Regions from separate parts of the Pseudoduganella sp. OTU4001 genome, predicted to be linked through region 3. Evidence: predicted binding sites of a transcription regulator. Region 3 holds the regulator's gene; each other region holds the start of a gene.

Region 1 (5,098 bases), on a different contig from region 3:
GTGCGGCAGCTGGGATTGCCCCATGCCGTCGCGGATCACCTTGCCGCCGCCGAATTTCACCTCTTCGCCGGGAATAGCGTAATCGTGTTCGATCTCGATAAACAGTTCGGTATCGGCCAGGCGGATGCGGTCGCCCTTGGTCGGCCCGAACATTTCGGCATACGCGCGGCGCGAGATCCGGGCCATTATGCCTCCCCATCCAACGCGCCCATCACGCGCGCATTGAAGCCGTAGACGTGGCGTGTGCCAGCCAGTGCCACCAGCTGCACCGTGCGGTGCTGGCCGGGCTCGAAACGCACGGCGGTGCCGGCTGCGATATCGAGCCGCATGCCGCGCGCCTGTGCGCGGTCGAACTGCAAGGCCTCGTTGACTTCGAAGAAGTGGAAGTGCGAACCGACCTGCACTGGCCGGTCGCCGCTATTGGCCACCACCAGGGTGCAGCCGGCACGGCCGGCATTGAGTGCGATGTCGCCCTCTTCAAGCAGGTATTCGCCAGGTATCATGCCATCCTCCTCAAATGATCGGGTGGTGCACCGTGACCAGCTTGGTGCCGTCTGGAAAGGTCGCCTCGACCTGGATATCGGGGATCATTTCGGGCACGCCCTCCATCACCTCGTCGCGCGCCAGCACCTGGGAGCCCTCGGCCATCAGCTCGGCCACGGTCTTGCCGTCGCGCGCGCCTTCCAGGATCGCCGCACTGATCAGGGCCACGGCTTCCGGGTAATTGAGCTTGAGGCCGCGCGCACGGCGGCGCTCCGCCAGCAGCGCGGCGGTGAACAGCAGTAGTTTGTCTTTTTCGCGTGGCGACAGGTCCATATCAGGTATTCCATATCCGGAGTTCGGTTGCGGGGCGCTCCATCCACTGCGGGCGCAAGGTTTGCCAGGCGCGTGACATCAACGTGCGCGCCTGTTCGGCATCGTGTCCCAGGTAGCGCAGCACCAGCAGAGGCTTGAGCGCGGTCACGCCCAGCGCGGGATCGAGCGCGCGCAACTGTGCAATCAAAGCGGGTTCCGTAGCGCGCCCCACCGCCAGGAAAGTGGCGCAGACCGTCGCGCCACCCAAAATGTGCGGGCTGTGCATGGCGCTGCTGCCGCCATGCAGCACGCCCTGGTCCCACCACAGCAATCGCCCAGCCTGGCGCACCTGCAGTTGTTGGCGCACCGTGCCGCTCGCAAAGCGCTCCCCGCTGGCACTTCGCCCAAAGCAGAGGATGTCGCAGCCAAGGTAGCGCGCACCGGGCGCCAGGTCGACCACCTGCAGCAAATGCGCGTCCGTACCATCGAAGAAGATCATTTCCTGCGGCAGCCATTCCAGCCGCGCGTCCGGCCCAGCCTGGATGTGGACCCGCTGCCAGGCCGGCTTGCCATTGGCGCGGTACCACTTGGCTGCGCCTGGCGTGGTCAGCAGGGCATGTGCAGCGGCTTCGGCATCGATGTCGATGTGCAGTTCATCGCCGCCGGCAATGCCGGCCGGCGGGTGCAGCACGATGTTGTGGCAGACCGCCTCCCCTTCCGGATACAGGGCCTTTTGCACGCGCAAGGGACCGCTATGCGCGCGCTGTACCAACCGGGTGGCTGCACCGCAGCGCGCATAGCGCAGCGCCAGGCTGGCGCGCCACGCGGCGGGAGGCAAGGCTGCGGCGGGAAGGTCGCTATGCATGGCAGCCGTCACTATCCAGGAGACGCATCGTGCGGGCGCGCCATGACCATCGCCAGCAGGAAGCTGCCGGCCAGCACCGCCACCAGCGCCGCGCCGAAGGCCAGTTCCTTGCCGTCGCTCCAGTCCCCGATCGCGGGCGATGCCAGTTTCAGCACACCGAATCCCGCCACCATAAAACTCGCGCCGGCCACCACCCAGCCCATGATGCGCGACGCCATCACTGCTGCCTCGCCGCTACGGCGCAGCAAGCGCGCGATCCAGATGCCATGCACGCCATCGGACACCAGCATCCCCACCGTAAACAGTGCGCCCAGCAGCAATGCATGCGGCCAGCCGCTGAACTGGCTGGCCGCCACGGCAAACAGGGTGGCCTGGCTGACCGTATCGAGCGACACGGCAAACAGGGCGCCCAAAAGCGCCACCCCGCCCGGCCCCGAAGCGGCAGCCAGGCGGCCCAGTAAGCGTGTCTTCAATCCCACCGTCGCAACGACTTGCCCGGCAGGCGCGCTGAGCAAGGCGTGCACATTCAGCAGGCCCAAACCGAGCAGGCAGACGATGGAAATCCAGGCGCCCCACAGCTCAAGCCAAGCCGGCGGCTGCCAGTATGCGGCCAGCGAGGTCAGCGCCGCGGCAATGGCGCTCATCACCGCGCCGTGCCCCAGCGAGAACCAGGCGCCGCACTGGCACGCCAGGCGTGGCCGGGCCGCCATGTTCCAGCGGGCCAAGCCATCGATGGTCGCCAGGTGATCCGCGTCGAAGCCATGCTTCAGGCCAAGGCTGAGCACCAGCAAACAGAGTCCAATCAAATTGTCGGGAAGGTTATCGGCCATGCCCATCAATAAGCAAGACGCATACCAGTTGCGGTGGCCAGTCGAACAGGCATAATAGTTGCGTTGATATAGTCGCCATCAAATACAAGGCGCCCCCATGCACACCTTGCACCAAACATGGAAAGCCCACGCACCAAAACGGTTCAGTGCCCGGTGCGGCCACGGCTGGGCCGGCAGCTTATTCGCGCAAGGAGCCTGCCATGCAACAGACGATTGAGCGCCCGCCGGGGCGGCTGGTGCTGGTGGTTGACGACATGCCCGAAAACCTGGCCGTGCTGCACGACGCGCTCGATGAATCGGGTTATTCCGTGGTGCTTGCCAACGACGGCGCCAGCGCGCTGGAACAAGCCCATGCACTTCTGCCCGACGTTATGCTGCTGGATGCGGCCATGCCCGGCATGGACGGCTTCGAAGTCTGCCGCCGCTTGAAAGCGGACCTGCAGACCCGCGCCATCCCGGTCATCTTCATGACCGGCCAGCCGGAAAGCGAACATGTGGCGGCGGCGTTCCAGGCTGGCGGCAGCGACTACGTGACCAAGCCGGTGCGCCAGAACGAAATGCTGGCGCGCATCCACGCCCACACGCAGAACGCGCGCCTGCAGAGCCAGTCCCGCAGCGCCCTCGATGCCTTCGGCCACGCGGTGCTGACGGTGGATCCGGACGAACGCATCCTATGGCAAACGCCGCTGGCGCGGCAATGGCTGGACAGCTACTTCCCGGCACATGCCAAGTCCGCGCTGCCGCTGCCGGTATCGCCCTGGCTGCAGCGCGCCGTCCGGGCCCGCTCCGGCGGCGAACAGGCTGCGCCGCTGGTAATCGAGCAAGGCACGCGGCGCCTGATTTTCATGCTTGGCGAGGCGGATGAAGCTGTGCAGTGGAGCATCGTGCTGCGCGAAGAAGCCGATGACGCGCTAGTGCAGTCCCTGATGGCGAAGCACCGCCTGACCCAGCGCGAGGCCGAAGTGCTGCACTGGGTCAGCGAGGGCAAGAGCGACAGCGACATCGGCGACATCCTCGGCACCAGCCCGGGCGCCGTCAAAACCCATCTCGAGCAGGTACTGGCGAAACTAGGCGTGGAGACACGCACTGCCGCCGCCGCGCTGGCCGTCTCGTCCCGGCCGCTGTGACCTGAAAGCAAAACGGCCCGGACGCTTGCGCGGCCGGGCCGTTTTGTCAGGCAGCTTTAAGGCTTACGCCAGCTTGCCGTGGCAAGCCTTGAACTTCTTGCCGCTGCCGCATGGGCATGGGTCGTTGCGACCGACCTTGAAGCCCTGGCTCAGGGCTTCTTCCAGTTCGGCGACCGGCATGGCGGTTGGGGCCAGCAGTTCTTCCGGCGCAGCGTTCGGGTTGAAGTCGGCGTGCTGGTAATGCACGTTTTCCACGTGCGACTGGTTCATGGCGGCTTCCGCTGCCTCGACTTCTTCGCGCGACTGGATGCGCACCATCATGATCATGCGGATCACGTCGTTCTTGATCATGTCCAGCATGGTGCCGAACAGTTCGAACGCTTCGCGCTTGTATTCCTGCTTAGGATTCTTCTGCGCATAGCCGCGCAGGTGGATACCCTGGCGCAGGTGGTCCAGCGCTGCCAGGTGCTCGCGCCAGTGGGTGTCCACCGACTGCAGCATGACGTTGCGCTCGAAGCCGGCGAAGGCTTCCTTGGAAACGATGTCGACCTTGGCCTGGTACACGGCATCGGCTGCCGCCACCACGCGCTCGACGATGTCCTCGTCGGTGACGTTGTTTTCCTTCTCCATCATCTCGACCAGCGGCAGCTCGATCAGCCACTCGTTGGCCAGGGCCTTCTGCAGCGCAGGAATATCCCACTGCTCTTCCACCGATTCCTCCGGCACGTACTGGCGCACCAGGTCGGTGAACACGCCGTGGCGCAGGCTCATGATGGTGTCGGAAATGTCGGTCGCTTCCAGCAGCTCGTTACGCTGCGAGTAGATCACCTTACGCTGGTCGTTGGCGACGTCGTCGTATTCCAGCAGCTGCTTACGGATGTCGAAGTTGCGCGCTTCAACCTTGCGCTGCGCGGATTCGATGGAACGGGACACGATGCCCGCTTCGATCGGTTCGCCTTCCGGCATCTTCAGGCGGTCCATGATGGCGCGCACGCGGTCGCCGGCGAAGATGCGCAGCAGCGGGTCGTCCAGCGACAGGTAGAAGCGCGAGGAGCCCGGGTCGCCCTGGCGGCCGGAACGGCCACGCAGCTGGTTGTCGACGCGGCGGGATTCGTGGCGCTCGGTACCGACGATATGCAGGCCACCGGCCGCCACCACCTGGTTGTGCAGCGCCTGCCAGCCGTCGCGCAGGGACTGCGCCTGGGCGGCCTTGTCGGCATCGCTCAGGTCCGGGTTGGCTTCGATGAACTGGATCTGTTTTTCAACGTTACCGCCCAGCACGATGTCGGTACCACGGCCGGCCATATTGGTGGCGATGGTGATCGCTTTCGGCGAACCCGCCTGGGCGATGATTTCCGCTTCGCGCGCGTGCTGTTTCGCGTTCAGCACGTTGTGCGGCAGCTTGGCCTTGTCCAGGATGCCGGACAGCAGCTCGGAGTTTTCAATCGAGGTGGTACCCACCAGCACCGGCTGGCCGCGCT
Region 2 (5,098 bases), on a different contig from region 3:
CGGCAATTCCTGCCGCTCCATCCTTGGCGAAGCCACTTTCAACCACCTGGCGCCAGCTGGCTGGCACGCCATCAGCGCCGGCAGCAAGCCGGCCGGCTATGTGCATCCGCGCTCGCTCGCGCTACTGGAACGCGAAGGCATTTCGACGGCGGGGTACCACAGCAAGTCCTGGGACAATCTGCCGGTCACGCCGGACATCGTCATCACCGTCTGCGGCAGTGCCGCCGGCGAAACCTGCCCTGCCTACCTGGGCCCTGTCATGCGCGCACATTGGGGGGTGGAAGATCCGGCGCATGCCACCGGCACCGACGAAGAAATCGACGCGGCGTTCATGAAGGCCTACAGCATCCTGCGCCACCGCATTGAAACCTTCTTCGCCCTGCCGCTGGAAGAGCTGAAGGAAGACCCGGCCCGCATGAAGGCGGAGCTGGAACGCATCGGCACCCTGCTGCCTTGAGCGAAGAGGTAAAGCAATGACTCTATCCCGACGTCTTGCGGCCGAAGCACTCGGCACCGCCATGCTGCTGGCCGTGGTGGTTGGCTCCGGCATCATGGCCGAGCGCCTGGCTGGCGGCAATGTGGCGATCGCCCTGCTGGCCAACACCATCGCTACCGGCGCCGGCCTGGTGGCATTGATTCTCATGTTCGGCACCATCTCGGGCGCCCACTTCAATCCTGCCGTCACGTTGTCGGAAGCTTGGCAGCGCAATGTGCCGGTGGCTGAAGTGCTGCCTTATATCGCGGTGCAGGTGATTGGCGCCTTTGCCGGTGTCGCCGCGGCGCATGGCATGTTCGGCGAGCCGCTGTTCTTCGCGTCGCAGCATGTGCGTACCGGTCCGGCGCAGTGGTGGAGCGAGTTTGTCGCGACCTTTGGCCTGGTCGGCGTGATCATCGGTTGTTCGCGCAGCCGTCCGGCCATCACGCCGTTCGCGGTGGCCGCCTATATTACCGCTGCCTACTGGTTCACTTCTTCGACTTCGTTCGCGAATCCGGCGGTCACGCTGGCGCGCGCGGCAAGCGACACCTTCGCCGGTATTCGTCCGGCCGATGCGCCTGGGTTCATCCTTGCCCAACTGGCGGGCATGGCGGCGGCAACTGGCATCTTCTGCTGGCTGTATCCGGCGCCGCCGGCCGATGCAACGGTTGGCGGCACGGTGGCGCCGGGCGATTTTGCCAACTCTCCTGAATAAGCACGGTGCGCCATGTCCATTCCCGACCTTCCAAACATCAAGTCCGAACTGTTCGACGTTCCCACGCTGGAAAAGCTGGCACCGCAAGGCGACCTGTCGCATCCGCCGCGCATCCTGATGCTGTACGGTTCGCTGCGCGAACGCTCCTTCAGCCGCTTCCTGACTTATGAAGCGGCGCGCATCCTGGAGCAATTCGGCGCCGAAGTCAGGATCTTCGACCCGATGGAGTTGCCGATGGTCGGCAGCGTGCCGGAGACCCATCCCAAGGTGCTCGAACTGCGCGAACTTTGCCTGTGGTCGGAAGGCCAGGTCTGGTGCAGTCCGGAGCGCCATGGCGCCATCACGGCCGTGATGAAGAACCAGATCGACTGGATTCCGCTGGAACAGGGGGCCGTGCGCCCAAGCCAGGGCCGCACGCTGGCGGTCATGCAGGTGTGCGGCGGTTCGCAATCGTTCAACGTGGTCAATACGCTGCGATTGCTGGGCCGCTGGATGCGCATGTTCACCATCCCGAACCAGTCGTCGGTGCCGATGGCATATAAGGAGTTCGACGATGCGGGGCGCATGCGCCCTTCCGCCTATTACGACCGGGTGGTGGACGTGATGGAGGAGCTGTTCAAGATCACCCTGCTGATGCGCGGGCGCACCGAGTACCTGACCAACCGCTATAGCGAAAGGAATGAGCGCGCCTTGAAGTCCATCGACCGCCAGATTGCGCGGCTTTGAGCGTAGCGGCGGCGCGAGGCTTGATGCCGGGCGCCGCGGACTGCTAGACTGCGACCGCATTATCCACTCAAAGGACCCTACATGACTGCATCCCGCCGCTACAACAAACGCCAACTCAAGAAAAAACATCTCGGTGAGTTCCAGGAACTCGGTTTCATGATCGAGGCTCAAGTGGCGGGTTCGCCGTCGGAGGCAGACCGCAACGCCCTGCTGCACCGCTTCCTGAGCGAAGCGATCGAGGCCAACGGCCTGGCCTTCGGCGGCGGTTACAACGATGATTTCAGCGGCTTTGTGGTTTCCGGCAAGGCTTACGGCAAAGTGGAGGAAAGCCACCGCGCGCTGGTGCAGGCCTGGCTCGCCAAGCAGCCGGCCCTGGCCGATGTCAAAGTCGGCGAACTGCGCGACGCCTGGTACGGCTGGGGTTGATTGTCACCAGACGGCGACAATTTCCGACACATAGTTACATGTCGGAAACTTTTACACTTTGATAGCAACCAGGTTGACGGCGCTGAGTAACTCCTTGAGAGCATTGGATTTGTTGTCGCTGGCATAACATTTGCTATAGCTCAGGTTCCGATTATTTCTTTGGTAAATAATATGAACTTGAAACACAAAGTATCTTCCCTCCTCGCTGCCGGCCTGCTGGCAGCATCCGGTGCCGCGCAAGCGGGGCCGATTTCGCAATGGGCCAGCTCGGTCGTCGGCTTCAGCTCGCAATGGGGCGGCAGCTGGGCTGCCACCCAGGCGCTGAATGCGCCCGACCGCATGACCTACGGCGACATCGCCGGCGCCTGGGCGCCGAATGGCCGCGAAGTCGGCCAGCAGTGGATCTCGGTCGGCTTCACCGAGGCGGTGTATTCCACCGGCGCCCTGATCCGCGAAGTGTCCGGCAATGGCTTCGTCTACCAGGTCGACGTCATCGACACCCTGGGCAACCTGCACCAGGTCTGGAGCGGCGCCGATACCAGCCCTGCCAACCAGGTGTTTGACTTTACCCTGGGCTGGGCCGAAACCAGCTTCATGGTGCAGGGCCTGAAAGTGTACATCGATACCAACCGCAATCCGCGCGAGTACGAAGAGATCGATGCCATCCAGCTGACCGGCAACCGCACCCCATCGCAGGCGCAGGACGTGCCGGAGCCGGCATCGCTTGGCTTGCTGGGCCTGGGCCTGGCGGGGCTGGCTGCGGTCCGCCGCAAAAGGCGCTAGCGGGCGTCAGCAGTTCTTCGGCCTGGCCGCGGCGAAGCGGCAATCGAGCGGGTGGAAGAAGTCGCGCGAGGTGCCGTAGGCCTTGGTGTAGCGTTCGAATATGCGGTCGATGTCGCCCGATTTATAGAGGGCGGCAATGCCGCGCTCGAACGCGTCGCGCTGTTCGGCGGTGCGGAACACGAACCAGTACTCGTTCGGTTTGCCGATGATGTCGTGGAACGCCAGCTCGAAGTCGCCGTCGCGCAGGTAAGACTGGCGGTCCAGGTAGAAATAGAAGATGTCGCGCTGCGAGATGACGACATCGACCTGCTTCAGCACCAGCAACGGCGACTGCAGGAGCCGCGGCTCGCGGTAGCGCGGGTTGCGCTGCACGGCGTCGCGGTATTCCTGGCCCAGGATGGCTGCCGCGCCATAGAAGGCGGTCACGCGGTAGCGCGACAGGTCGGCGACCGAATCGAGGCGCGGCAAGTGGGCGCGCCGCGTAATGGCCAGGTTGTGGAAGCTGGTGACCGGCCAGCGGCTAAGCACGCCCGGCAAGGCTGTGTCGGGTTTGCCGCCGGTGAATACATCCACCACGCCGCGCCGCAGCGCCTCTTCCGTGCGCTTGATCGGCAGGTAGATAAATTCGGCCTTCACGCCTTGCGTGGCCATGGCTTCGCGCAGCACGTCGACCATCAGGCCGCTGTTCCGGTCCGGCATGACGAAGGGGGCAATGTCGTCCTGCAGGCCGAACTTGATGCGCGGGCTCTCCTCGGCCAGCGCCGCCTGCATGCCGCAGGACAGGAGGATGGCCAGGGCGGCAGCGCGTAGCATGGTCAGCCCGCGTTGGCGGCAATAGGAGGTGGCGGCGCCCAGTTCTGCAGCAGCGCCTTCTCGAATTCCTGCGCCGGCAAGGGGCGCGAGAACAGGTAGCCCTGCACTTCGTCGCAGCCGGAATCCTTGAGGAAGGCCAGCTGTTCGACGGTTTCCACGCCCTCGGCAATCACCTTGTGTTTCAGCTGCTGGGCAATGCTGATGATGGTGCTGGCGATGGCGCAGTCGTTGGTGTCGACCGGGATGCCGGTGGTGAAGGAGCGGTCGATCTTCAGCGTGTCGATCGGGAAGCGCTTCAGGTAGGACAGGCTGGAATAGCCGGTGCCGAAATCGTCCAGCGACAGGGTGATGCCCTGCGCCGTCAGGCGATCCATGATGCCGATCACGCGGTCGATATTGTGCATCAGGGTCGATTCGGTGATTTCCAGCTCCAGCCAGGATGGCTCCAGTCCATAGCGCTGCAGGGTTTCCGTCACGCGGCCCGGCAAGGCGGAGGTGAATTCGCGCGCCGACACGTTGACCGCCAGGCGCACCGGCGGCAGGCCACGTTCTTTCCAAGCCTGGGCCTGGGCGCAAGCGGCTTCCAGCACCCATTCGCCCACCTGCACCACCAAGCCGGTGGCTTCGGCCAGCGGAATGAACTCAGCCGGCGGCACCAGGCCGCGCTCGGGATGCTTCCAGCGCACCAGCGCTTCGGCGCCGATGATCTTGCCGGAACTGATTTCAAATTTGGGCTGGTAATGCAGCAGCAGCTGGCCGTTGCCCAGCGCCTGGCGCAGGCCCGACTCGATGCGCATGCGCTCCTGCATGCCCTTGTTCATGTCCTGGCTGTAGAAGGCGATATGCTCGCCGTCCGTGCTGGCGCTCTGCTTGGCGCGGTACATGGCGATATCGGCCAGGCGCAGCAGGGTTTCGGCGTCGCTGCCATCCTGCGGATAGACGCTGATGCCGATCGAAGCGCTGACGCGCAGGTCGTGGCCATCGATCAGGAATGGCTCGTTCAGCGCCGACAGCAGCTTGTTGGCCACCATGCTGGCTTCGTAATGCTGGTTGATGTCGAACAGGCCGACCGCGAATTCGTCGCCGGACAGGCGCGCCACGATGTCCTGGTCGCGCAGCGCCAGGCGGAAGCGCTGCGACACTTCGCGCAGCAAGGCGTC
Region 3 (5,098 bases):
CAAGGTGATCTGATGAAGCTGAAACACGAAGACCTGGTTGCCCGCGCCGCCAAGGTACGCCTGTTCATCTTCGACGTGGACGGCGTGCTGACCGACGGCAGCCTGACCTACGGCGCCGAAGGCGAAATGGTCAAGACCTTCAACGTGCACGACGGCCTGGGCATCAAGCTGTTGCAGGAAGCCGGCATCAAGACCGCGATCATCAGCGCCCGCCGTACGCCTATCGTGCTGGCGCGCGCCAAAGACCTGGGCATCGAATACGTGCACCAGGGCGGCCACGACAAACTGACCCCGTTCAAGGCCCTGCTGGAACAGCTGGGCATCACCGAGGAGCAGGTTGCCTTCATCGGCGACGACGTGGTGGACCTGCCTATCCTGAGCCGCGTAGGCTTTGCCGTCAGCGTGCCGAACGGCCGCCCGGAAGTGCATGCGCGCGCCCACTGGATCACCGAAGCAGCGGGCGGCCGCGGCGCCGTGCGCGAAGCCTGCGAATTCGTGCTGCGCGCCACCGGCAGCTACGAGCGCGTGATGGCGCAGTTCCTGGTATAAGCCATGCGCAACCAGAGAATCGCCCACCGTTTCCGTCTTTCCATCGGCATGGTCCTGGTGCTGGTGGCGGCGCTCGGCAGCTTCTATTTGCTGGAGCTGATGAACCGCGCCGGCGAGGAAATGCAGGCCGATATGCAAGCCAATGAACCGGACTACATCATCGAGAACTTCTCCTTCGTACGCATGTCGAAGGAAGGCAAGCCAAGCTACATCATCGCCGGCGACAAACTGACCCACCGCCCGATCGACGACTCGTCGGAAATCGACAAGCCGCGCGTGCGCAGCCTGGGCGCCGGCGAGCGGCCGCCGATGGAGATCGTGGCGAAGATGGCGCGCGTGGATGACGCCAACAGCCGCGTCACCCTGAACGGCAGCGTGACCATCGACCGTGCCGCCGCCGAGAATGCGCAGCCAATGCACATGGCGACGGAGAAGCTGGTGATCTTCCCCGATGAAGACCGCATGGAAACCGACCAGCCGGTGAAGATGAAGCTGGGGAATACGACCGCTACCGCCAATAGCATGCGCGCCAACAATGCGACGCGCCAATTGCACCTGGAAGGCGCCGGCACGCTGGTGCTGCCGCCGAAGGCACAATAAACAAGGAATGATTATGAAACGACTTCTGTTGTCGGCAGCTTTGCTGCTGGGAGTTGCAGCCCCGGCCCTGGCCGAGAAGGCCGACTCCTACAAGCCGACCAACATCAGCTACGGCGCGATGGATATCGACGACGTCAAGCAGGTGACCATCATGAGCGGCGGCGTCAAGCTGACTCGCGGCACCCTGACCATGACCGCCGAACGCGCGCTGGTCAAACAGTCGCCGGAAGGCTACCAGCAGGTGACCCTGTACGGCGACGGCAAGAAGGCTACCTTCCGCCAGAAGCGCGACGGCGCCGGCGACCTGTGGGTCGAAGGCGATGCCGACCGCATCGAATACGACGAGCAGGCCGAGCTGGTGAAGATGTTCAACAAGGCCGCCATCCGCCGCCTGGAAGGCGGCAAGCAGAACGACGAAGTGCAGGGCGAATTCATCTCCTACGACAGCCGCAAGGAATTCTTCAGCGTGCGCAACACGGCCACCGGTGAGAGCAAGCCGGGCGGCGGCCGCGGCACCATGGTGATCCAGCCATCGCGCACCGAACCACCGGCGGAGAAGAAGTAAGCATGCAAGCAAATACCTGCGCCGACACCCTGGTGGTGCGCGGCCTTCAGAAATCCTACGGTAAACGCCAGGTTGTCCACGACGTATCGCTGCAAGTCGATTGCGGCGAAGTGGTGGGCCTGCTCGGCCCGAACGGCGCCGGCAAGACCACTTCCTTCTACATGATCGTGGGCCTGGTGGCATCCGACGCCGGCACCATCGATATCGGCGGCAGCGACGTCTCGAGCCTGCCGATCCACAAGCGCGCGCAACTGGGCCTGTCCTACCTGCCGCAGGAAGCTTCGGTATTCCGCAAGCTGACGGTGGAAGAAAATATCCGCGCCGTGCTGGAAATCCAGCAGGTGGACGGCAAGCCGCTGGCCAAGGCGGAAATCGACCAGCGCCTGGAAGCCCTGCTGGCAGACTTGCAGATTGAGAAGCTGCGCGAAAACCAGGCCCTGTCGCTGTCGGGCGGCGAGCGCCGCCGTGTGGAAATCGCACGCGCCCTGGCCACCAACCCGCGCTTCGTGCTGCTGGACGAGCCATTCGCCGGCGTCGACCCGATTGCCGTGATCGAAATCCAACGTATCGTACGTTTCCTGAAGGAGCGCAATATCGGTGTCCTGATCACCGACCATAATGTGCGTGAGACCCTCGGCATTTGCGACCGCGCCTACATCATCAACCAGGGCGCCGTGCTGGCTTCGGGCCGCCCAGATGACATCATCGCCAATGAATCCGTACGCCGGGTCTATCTCGGCGAACACTTCCGCATGTAAGCGAAAGCCATGAAACAAACACTGCAACTGCGAACCTCGCAACACCTGGCGCTGACGCCGCAGCTGCAACAATCCATCCGCCTGCTGCAGCTGTCCACGCTGGAGCTGCACCAGGAGCTGGAACAGCTGCTGAGCGATAACCCGATGCTGGAACGCCTCGACGATCCGCTCGACCACTCGGTACGCCTGCTGGCCGACGGCGCCATCAGCCAGGGCTCCGGCAACGACAGCGTCGCCACGCCCGAAGCTGCCCAGGCCACCGATGGCGGCGAAGCCGGCGCCAGCGCCGGCAGCGAAGGCGAAGGCTATGAAGGCGGCGAGGGCGAGGGCGCTGCCAACGGCAGCGACGATACCGACTGGAGCGCCAGCGCCGGCAGCAAATCCGCCGACGACGAAGACAGCCGCCCGCAGCTGGAAGCCTCCGGCTGCACCCTGCGCGAGCACCTGCTGGAACAGATGCGCGTGACCTTGCAGGAGCCGCGCGACCGCGCCCTGATGGAAATGATCATCGACGCGCTGGACGACAACGGCTACCTGGAAGAGCAGCTGGAAGAAATCCTGGAACGCCTGCCGCCCGAGCTGGAAATCGAGCTGGACGACCTGCGCTGCACCCTGGTGCTGCTGCAAAGCTTCGACCCGCCCGGCGTCGGCGCCCGCAACGCCTCCGAATGCCTGGCGCTGCAGATCAAGCGCATGCCCTGCGTGCCGCTGGTGACGCGCCGCATGGCCCTGACCATCGTCGAGAAGCACCTGGCCTGGTTCGCCCAGCGCGAATTCACCAAGTTGAAGAAAACGCTCGATTGCGACGACGAAGACCTGCGTGAAGCGCAAGCCGTGATCCGCCAATGCAACCCCCATCCGGGCGCCGAATTTGCGTCAGGCGAGTCAGACTATGTAGTGCCGGACGTGATCGTGAAGAAGGGCCGCGGCGGCTGGGTCGTCACGCTGAATAACGACGTGGTGCCGCGCCTGCGCGTGAATGCCCTGTATGCGAACCTGCTCAAGCAAGGCAAGAGCGAATCGCAGATGAATGGCCAGCTGCAAGAGGCCAAATGGCTGATCAAAAATATGCGCCAGCGCTTCGACACCATCCTGCGCGTGGCGGAAGCGATAGTAGAAAGACAAAAGAACTTTTTCAGCCACGGTGCGGTTGCCATGAGACCCCTTGTGTTGCGTGAAATAGCTGATACACTGGGACTACACGAGAGCACTATTTCCCGTGTTACAACTCAAAAATATATGCTCACCCCGCATGGCATGTTTGAGTTGAAATATTTCTTTGGCAGCCACGTCGCGACCGAAGCTGGGGGTGAAGCTTCATCGACTGCGATACGGGCGCTGATCGTGCAATTGACAGGAGCAGAAGACCCCAAGAATCCTTTATCCGACAGTAAGATTGCGGACATGCTGGGAGAACAAGGCATGGTAATTGCGCGACGGACTGTTGCCAAATATCGAGAAGCGTTGAAAATTCCTCCGGTAAGCCTCCGTAAATCTTTGTAGTGCATGGGTTCCTCTGTGCGCTTCGGCGCGCACGAACTCGAGAGCGACATCATCTTTAGGAGTGTGTATGAATCTCACCATCAGTGGACATCATGTCGAAGTGACCCCGGCTATTCGCGAGTACGTGCAAAACAAGCTGGAACGAGTCAAGCGCCATTTCGATCAAGTAATCGATATTGCTGTCATCCTGACTGTAGATAACCTCACCGAGAAAGAGAAACGCCAGAAAGCAGAAATCAACCTGCGCATGTCTGGCAAAACTGTTTACGTCGAAAGCCTGTCGCAGGACCTCTACGCCGCCATCGACACCCTGATTGATAAACTGGATCGCCAGGTCATGAAATACAAAGACCGTGTGCAGAACCACAATCACGCGGCCATCAAGCACTTCCCGGACACGTACGAAGCACCACCCTCCGCCATGTAAAGGACTGGCAGAGTAGGCACACCAAAGGGCGCATCTGGCGCCCTTTTTTGCGCCCAGTGTGCGTTAAAATATTTGCATGAGCGAACACGTCCAAACCCAAATCACCAACGGCACCGGCATCATCACGCTGGACCGCCCGAAAGCCCTCAATTCCCTGTCCCTCGACATGGTGCGCGCGATGACGCAGGCGCTGCTGGCCTGGCGCGAAGACGCCAGCGTCGCCGCCGTGGTGGTGCGCAGCACCAGCGAACGCGCCCTGTGCGCCGGCGGCGACATCCGCTTCTTCCACGACGTAGGCCGCGCCAGCACCCAAGGCGGCAGCGCACTGCTGGAAGACTTCTTCACCGAAGAATACGCACTGAACCACCTGATCCACTTCTACCCTAAGCCATATGTGGCCTTGATGGATGGCGTGGTGATGGGCGGCGGCATGGGCATCGCCCAGGGCGGCCCGGATTGCGGTGTCCGCATCGTCACCGGCCGCACCAAGATGGCCATGCCCGAAGTGAATATCGGCCTGTTCCCCGATGTCGGCGGCAGCCACTTCCTGTCGCACGCACCGGGCCAGCTCGGCATGTGGCTGGGCCTGACCGGCCTGACCGTCGGCGCCGCCGACGCGCTCTACCTCGACCTGGCCGACTACTTCGTGCCCGAGACCGAGCTGGCCGGCCTCGCCGCGCTGCTGGAAAGCACGCC
Region 4 (5,098 bases), on a different contig from region 3:
AATGGAGCTTTCGCTATAGCATTTTTGCTATCAGAGCCATAGAATCTCAGCGATTGGCACTCACCGAAGGAGAGTGCTAATATATGTTCAGAACAGCACGATAGAGGTTAAGAATCATTTAAGTTCTGTCGTGCATGCTGGTAACTCTGAATAGCTTTCCCTTCGAGCGAGGATAATTAAGATGACCGCAACTAACGCACTGGTACCTGCCGGCAGCAACGCGCTGACCCTTGGCTTCAGCGGTAGCCTGGGCAACCTGGACGCTTATATCTCGGCCGTCAACCGCCTGCCTATGCTGTCCCAAGAGGAAGAAGTGGCGCTGGGCAAGAGCCTGAAGGAAAAGAACGATATCAAGGCCGCAGAGATGCTGGTGACCTCGCACCTGCGCCTGGTGGTGTCGATCGCGCGCGGCTACCTGGGCTATGGCCTGCCACACGGCGATCTGATCCAGGAAGGCAATATCGGCCTGATGAAGGCGGTCAAGCGCTTCGACCCGGACCAGGGCGTGCGCCTGGTGTCCTATGCCATGCACTGGATCAAGGCTGAAATCCACGAATACATCCTGAAGAACTGGCGCCTGGTCAAAGTGGCCACCACCAAGGCCCAGCGCAAGCTGTTCTTCAACCTGCGCAGCCACAAGCAGGGCCTGGATGCCATGTCGCCGGCCCAGATCGACGAACTGGCCAAGACCCTGGATGTGAAGCGCGAAGACGTGATCGAGATGGAAACCCGCCTGAGCGGCCGCGACATCGCCCTGGAAGCGCCGTCCGACGATGAAGACGACAAGTTCTCGCCGATCGCCTACCTGTCCTCCGATAATATGGAGCCGACCAAGGTGCTGGAAGCGGAACAGGTGGTGCGCCTGCAGTCCGAGGGGCTGGAAACCGCCCTGTCGAAGCTGGATCCGCGCTCGCGCCGCATTGTGGAAGCACGCTGGCTGGCCAATGACGATGGCTCCGGCGCCACCCTGCACGCCCTGGCGGAAGAGTTCGGCGTGTCGGCCGAACGCATCCGCCAGATCGAAGCGGCCGCGCTGAAAAAGATGAAAGGTGCGCTGGCCGCTTATCTCTAAGCCGCCCGCGTTCCGCGCCGAAAGCGCCGTTACCGAAAGGTACGGCGCTTTTTCTTTTGGTACATCCATTTAATGTCGGGAATTTTTACATTCCAAGGTGCAATATGGACTAAGTCCTTGATATGGATGAGTTTCAATTTCTGGCACGCGATATGCTTTGTAACTGTTGAGCACATCCACTGAGGAGTTACCCATGTTCAAGAAGCTTGCAACCGCCGCCGTGTGCATGCTGGCATTGGCTCTTGGTACCGCCCACGCCACCCCTACCTCTTTGACGGAGATGCAAGACATCGACGACGTCAAGCTCAAGTGGGATGGCGGCAATGGCAGTCCGAAGACTATTTTCTTCAACCATACTTATGACACCCTCTGGATTAACGTCATCCAGGAAGGCGATTATGCCTTCACCCTGACCCGCCCGGCCAACGCCAATTCGGATGCAACTGTTGAGCTGAGGTTGGGTGAGGACCTGACGTTGGGCGATGCGTTCCGCAGCGCGACCGGGAGCACCTGGGTATTCAGCCCTATCCACCTTGAGATTGGCGACTATTACGTTGGTTTGCAAATTTTCAAGAGCGGCCCGAGCGCTGGCAACCCGGAGATGTTTTTCCTTGCCTCGAACCTGGTTCCAAACGATGACGATGACGAGACCCCAACCCAAAGCACTGACGTCCCTGAGCCAGCCTCGCTGGGCTTGCTTGGCCTCGGCATGCTTGGCATGGCCCTGGCACGCCGCCGCAAAGAATAAGTAGTCAACTCCAACAATAAAATCTGGCGCCCTGCGGGGCGCCTTTTTTTTGTCGGGAATTTTTACAGCCGAGTTAGCTCGACAGTTGAGTGGACTCAACAGTGCAACGCGGGTGATTGCGATTTGCTAAGCTGTTCTCAGGCCAGAGGAGAACATCATGCATCCTAGACTGATCTGCCTGGGCATGGCGGGCCTGGTCCTCGCCATCGCCGCTGCCTGCGGTTCCACCCGCAGCACTGCTGACGACATCGCCAGCCGCCCACCACCGCGCACCAGCGCCAGCTATGTGCTGGCACAGGGGGAAACCGTCACGCTGGCCCCCGCCGTCACGCTCAGGCTTGAGCGTGTGAACGATAGCCGTTGTAAAAAAGGCGCAGTCTGCGTGTGGGCCGGTTACATCAGCTACAGCTTCGTCCTGGCCGACAAACAGGGCAGCACCAGTTTCCTGCTGGCGGAAGACATGCCGGGCGCCAGCAAGACCGCGACGCGCAATGGCCTGACCTTTACGTTGCAGGGGCTGGAACCAGCCGAGCCGCCTGCGCTGAAGGCTGCTGTGCCGGATTATCGGGTAAGCTTGCGGGTAAATATTTCCCAACCGATATAGTTGCCCATGACGCCAAACGCCCTGCCCCGACGACTGACTTCCACCATCATCATCGCGCTGGCATTCAGCGCCCCGGCCTGGGCCAAGACCCCGGTTGCCACCGGCACCGGGGGCGCGGTCGCCACCATCAGCGAGCCGGCTTCGCAAGCGGCGCTGGCGATCCTGAACCAGGGCGGCAATGCGGTCGATGCGGCCGTGGCGGCGGCCGCCGCGCTGGGCGTAACCGATCCATTCAGCTGCGGCGTGGGCGGCGGCGGCTTCATGGTGATTTACCTGGCCAAGGAAAACCGCGTCATTACACTCGACCACCGGGAGGTGGCGCCGGCCGGCTTCCAGCCGACGGCCTTCGCCCCCGACGGCAAGCCAATCGATGAAGACACCGCGATCGCCAGCGGCATGGCGGTCGGTGTGCCCGGCACGGTGCGCGGCTGGCACGATGCGCTGGACCGCTACGGCACCATGTCGTTCAAGCAGGTGCTGGCGCCGGCCATCAAGGTGGCGCAGGACGGCTTCCGCATCAACGACAACTTCGTGGCGCTGGTGAAGGAGAGCGAAAAGAAATTTGCGCTATTCCCGGCCACTGCCGCACGCTATATGAAAGACGGCAAACCGCTGCCGGCCGGCACCTTGCTGCGCAATCCGGATCTGGCGAAAACCTACCGCCTGCTGTCGGCCGGCGGCGTGAAGGCTTTTTATTCGGGCAAGCTGGCGCAGGCGATCGTCGACACGGTCAACCAGCCGCCGGTGGCCGCCGGCGTGTCGGTACGCGCCGGCAAAATGTCGCTGGCCGACCTGTCCAACTACGAGTCGCGCTGGCGCCAGCCGGTCCGCAGCACTTACCGCGGCTATGAGCTGGTGGGCATGCCGTTGCCAAGCAGCGGTGGCGTGGCGATTGCGGAAGCGCTGAATATCCTGGAAGGCTTCGACCTCAAGTCCATGCCGCGCGCGAAAGCCGAGCACCTGTACATGGAAGCGGCGCGCCTGGCCTTCGCCGACCGCAATGCCTACCTGGCCGATCCGGAATATGTCGATGCGCCGGTGGCGGGCCTGATGAACAAGGACTATGCGGCGCGGCGCCGCGAGCTGATCGACCCGGCCCAGGCGCGCCACCATGCCGAGGCGGGCGACCCCTACCCTTACCAGCAAGACCCGAGCGTGCCTTTGCGCCCGGCCGCTGCGGCCAAGGGCAAGCTGCTGTCGGAAAGCGCGCACACCACCCACCTGGCGGTGTCGGACAAGGACGGCAATATCGTGGCCTATACCTTCACCATCGAATCATGGGGCGGCAGCGGCATTACGGTGCCGGGCTATGGCTTCATCCTGAATAACGAGATGACGGACTTCGATTTCACCGGTCCCCATCCTAATGTGCCGGAAGCGGGCAAGCGGCCGCGCAGCAGCATGTCGCCGACCATTGTTTTCCGCAACGGCAAGCCGGCCTTCACCATTGGCAGCCCGGGCGGCGGCACCATCATCACCACCGTGCTGCAGACCATCTTCAACCACATCGACCTGGGCATGCCGATGCCGCAGGCGCTGGATGCGCCGCGCATTTCGGAGCGCAACGGGCTCGCCACGTCCATCGAGCCGGGTTTCGGCGGCAGTGCGCAAGCCAAGGCGCTGGAACGCTTCGGCCAGCGCTGGGATGCCAAGGTGGAGGAAATCGGCGCCGCCAATGCCATCGTGTTCAACCCCGATGGCACCGTGACGGCGGTCAGCGAGGGCAAGCGCCACGGCGTGGGCAGCGCCCTGGTGCAGAAACGCGGGCACTAAGCTAGCCGTGCCGCGCGCGGCTGTCGGCGGGCGCTTCTGCACGCTCGTGCAGGCCGTAATCGCGCACCACGCTGGCAATGCGCAGGCGGTAATCGGCAAACAGGCGTTCGCGCCCGGCTTGCTGGGCCGCGCGGTGCGCTTCGAGCTGGCGCCACTGCTGCACCGCTTCCTCATCGCGGAAGAACGATAGCGACAGCATCTTGCCCGGGTTGCTCAGGCTCTGGAAGCGTTCGACACTGATAAAGCCGTCGATCTGCTCCAGGGTGGGACGCAAGGCGGCGGCGATGTCCAGGTAGGCATCCTTGCGGCCTGCGGCGGGGGTGACTTCGAAAATCACTGCGATCATTGGTGGAACTCCGGAATGCGCGCATTCGCCGATGCGCGGTACGTCCATGTCAACTGGGGCAGCGGCTTGCTGCCCAGCGCTTCGATACAGCCTGCTGCGATCTGCAGCGCCAGTTGCTGGCCGGGACAGGCGTGGCGGCCATGGCCAAAGCCGCGCTGCGCAGCACCCAGCATGACCAGTATCGCCTGCCCTGCTTCCACTGTCACGCCGCCTACGGTGCAGCGCTCGGCGGCGAAGCGGCGCGTGTTCACGATGGGTGGGTCGGTTTGCATTACCTGCGCCACCAGTTGCGCGGCATCGCTGCGGTCCGCGCCGTGCTGCAGGGCGACCAGCGCGTTGCCCAGCAGGCCGGCAGTGGCCTCATATGTTTGCGACAGCAGGCCAACCAGGTTGGCAAGGATGGCGTGGTCGTCGCGCCAGCCGGCTGCGGCGCCTTCCTGCGCCACGCCCTCGGCCAGCGAGCCTTCAGGCGCGGCCTGCACCAGTTCGCGCATGGCGGCCAGCAGGCGCAGGCTGGCGGCATGCGCCTGGCCTATCTGCGCTGCGTTGCTGAGC

What was found. The regulator sigma-54, encoded in region 3, starts transcription at its own class of promoters, with help from an activator protein. The targets are predictions, from matches to a motif close to TGGCANGNAANCTGCTTT.
Region 1: the regulator sigma-54 is predicted to act here: its motif matches at 2,500-2,517, upstream of AAHE99_RS03465 (HoxN/HupN/NixA family nickel/cobalt transporter).
Region 2: the regulator sigma-54 is predicted to act here: its motif matches at 2,462-2,479, upstream of AAHE99_RS12090 (PEP-CTERM sorting domain-containing protein).
Region 4: the regulator sigma-54 is predicted to act here: its motif matches at 1,214-1,231, upstream of AAHE99_RS18800 (PEP-CTERM sorting domain-containing protein).

What each region holds. Positions count from the first base shown of each region.
Region 1 covers NZ_JASATG010000002.1:328,271-333,368, forward strand. Annotated here, with positions in the region: gene ureC (urease subunit alpha) at 1-186, opposite strand, end outside; gene AAHE99_RS03450 (urease subunit beta) at 186-503, opposite strand; gene AAHE99_RS03455 (urease subunit gamma) at 514-816, opposite strand; gene AAHE99_RS03460 (urease accessory protein UreD) at 818-1,660, opposite strand; gene AAHE99_RS03465 (HoxN/HupN/NixA family nickel/cobalt transporter) at 1,672-2,451, opposite strand; gene AAHE99_RS03470 (response regulator transcription factor) at 2,691-3,617, shown strand; gene secA (preprotein translocase subunit SecA) at 3,681-5,098, opposite strand, start outside.
Region 2 covers NZ_JASATG010000010.1:168,186-173,283, forward strand. Annotated here, with positions in the region: gene AAHE99_RS12070 (arsenate reductase ArsC) at 1-457, shown strand, start outside; gene AAHE99_RS12075 (MIP/aquaporin family protein) at 474-1,190, shown strand; gene arsH (arsenical resistance protein ArsH) at 1,203-1,916, shown strand; gene AAHE99_RS12085 (YggL 50S ribosome-binding family protein) at 1,998-2,342, shown strand; gene AAHE99_RS12090 (PEP-CTERM sorting domain-containing protein) at 2,514-3,125, shown strand; gene AAHE99_RS12095 (substrate-binding periplasmic protein) at 3,132-3,938, opposite strand; gene AAHE99_RS12100 (putative bifunctional diguanylate cyclase/phosphodiesterase) at 3,941-5,098, opposite strand, start outside.
Region 3 covers NZ_JASATG010000004.1:13,688-18,785, forward strand. Annotated here, with positions in the region: gene AAHE99_RS04990 (KpsF/GutQ family sugar-phosphate isomerase) at 1-13, shown strand, start outside; gene AAHE99_RS04995 (KdsC family phosphatase) at 13-549, shown strand; gene lptC (LPS export ABC transporter periplasmic protein LptC) at 553-1,149, shown strand; gene lptA (lipopolysaccharide transport periplasmic protein LptA) at 1,163-1,714, shown strand; gene lptB (LPS export ABC transporter ATP-binding protein) at 1,717-2,472, shown strand; gene AAHE99_RS05015 (RNA polymerase factor sigma-54) at 2,482-3,975, shown strand; gene hpf (ribosome hibernation-promoting factor, HPF/YfiA family) at 4,043-4,402, shown strand; gene AAHE99_RS05025 (enoyl-CoA hydratase/isomerase family protein) at 4,479-5,098, shown strand, end outside.
Region 4 covers NZ_JASATG010000022.1:76,174-81,271, reverse strand. Annotated here, with positions in the region: gene rpoH (RNA polymerase sigma factor RpoH) at 182-1,072, shown strand; gene AAHE99_RS18800 (PEP-CTERM sorting domain-containing protein) at 1,266-1,820, shown strand; gene AAHE99_RS18795 (hypothetical protein) at 1,978-2,424, shown strand; gene ggt (gamma-glutamyltransferase) at 2,431-4,197, shown strand; gene AAHE99_RS18785 (antibiotic biosynthesis monooxygenase family protein) at 4,199-4,543, opposite strand; gene AAHE99_RS18780 (cytochrome P450) at 4,540-5,098, opposite strand, start outside.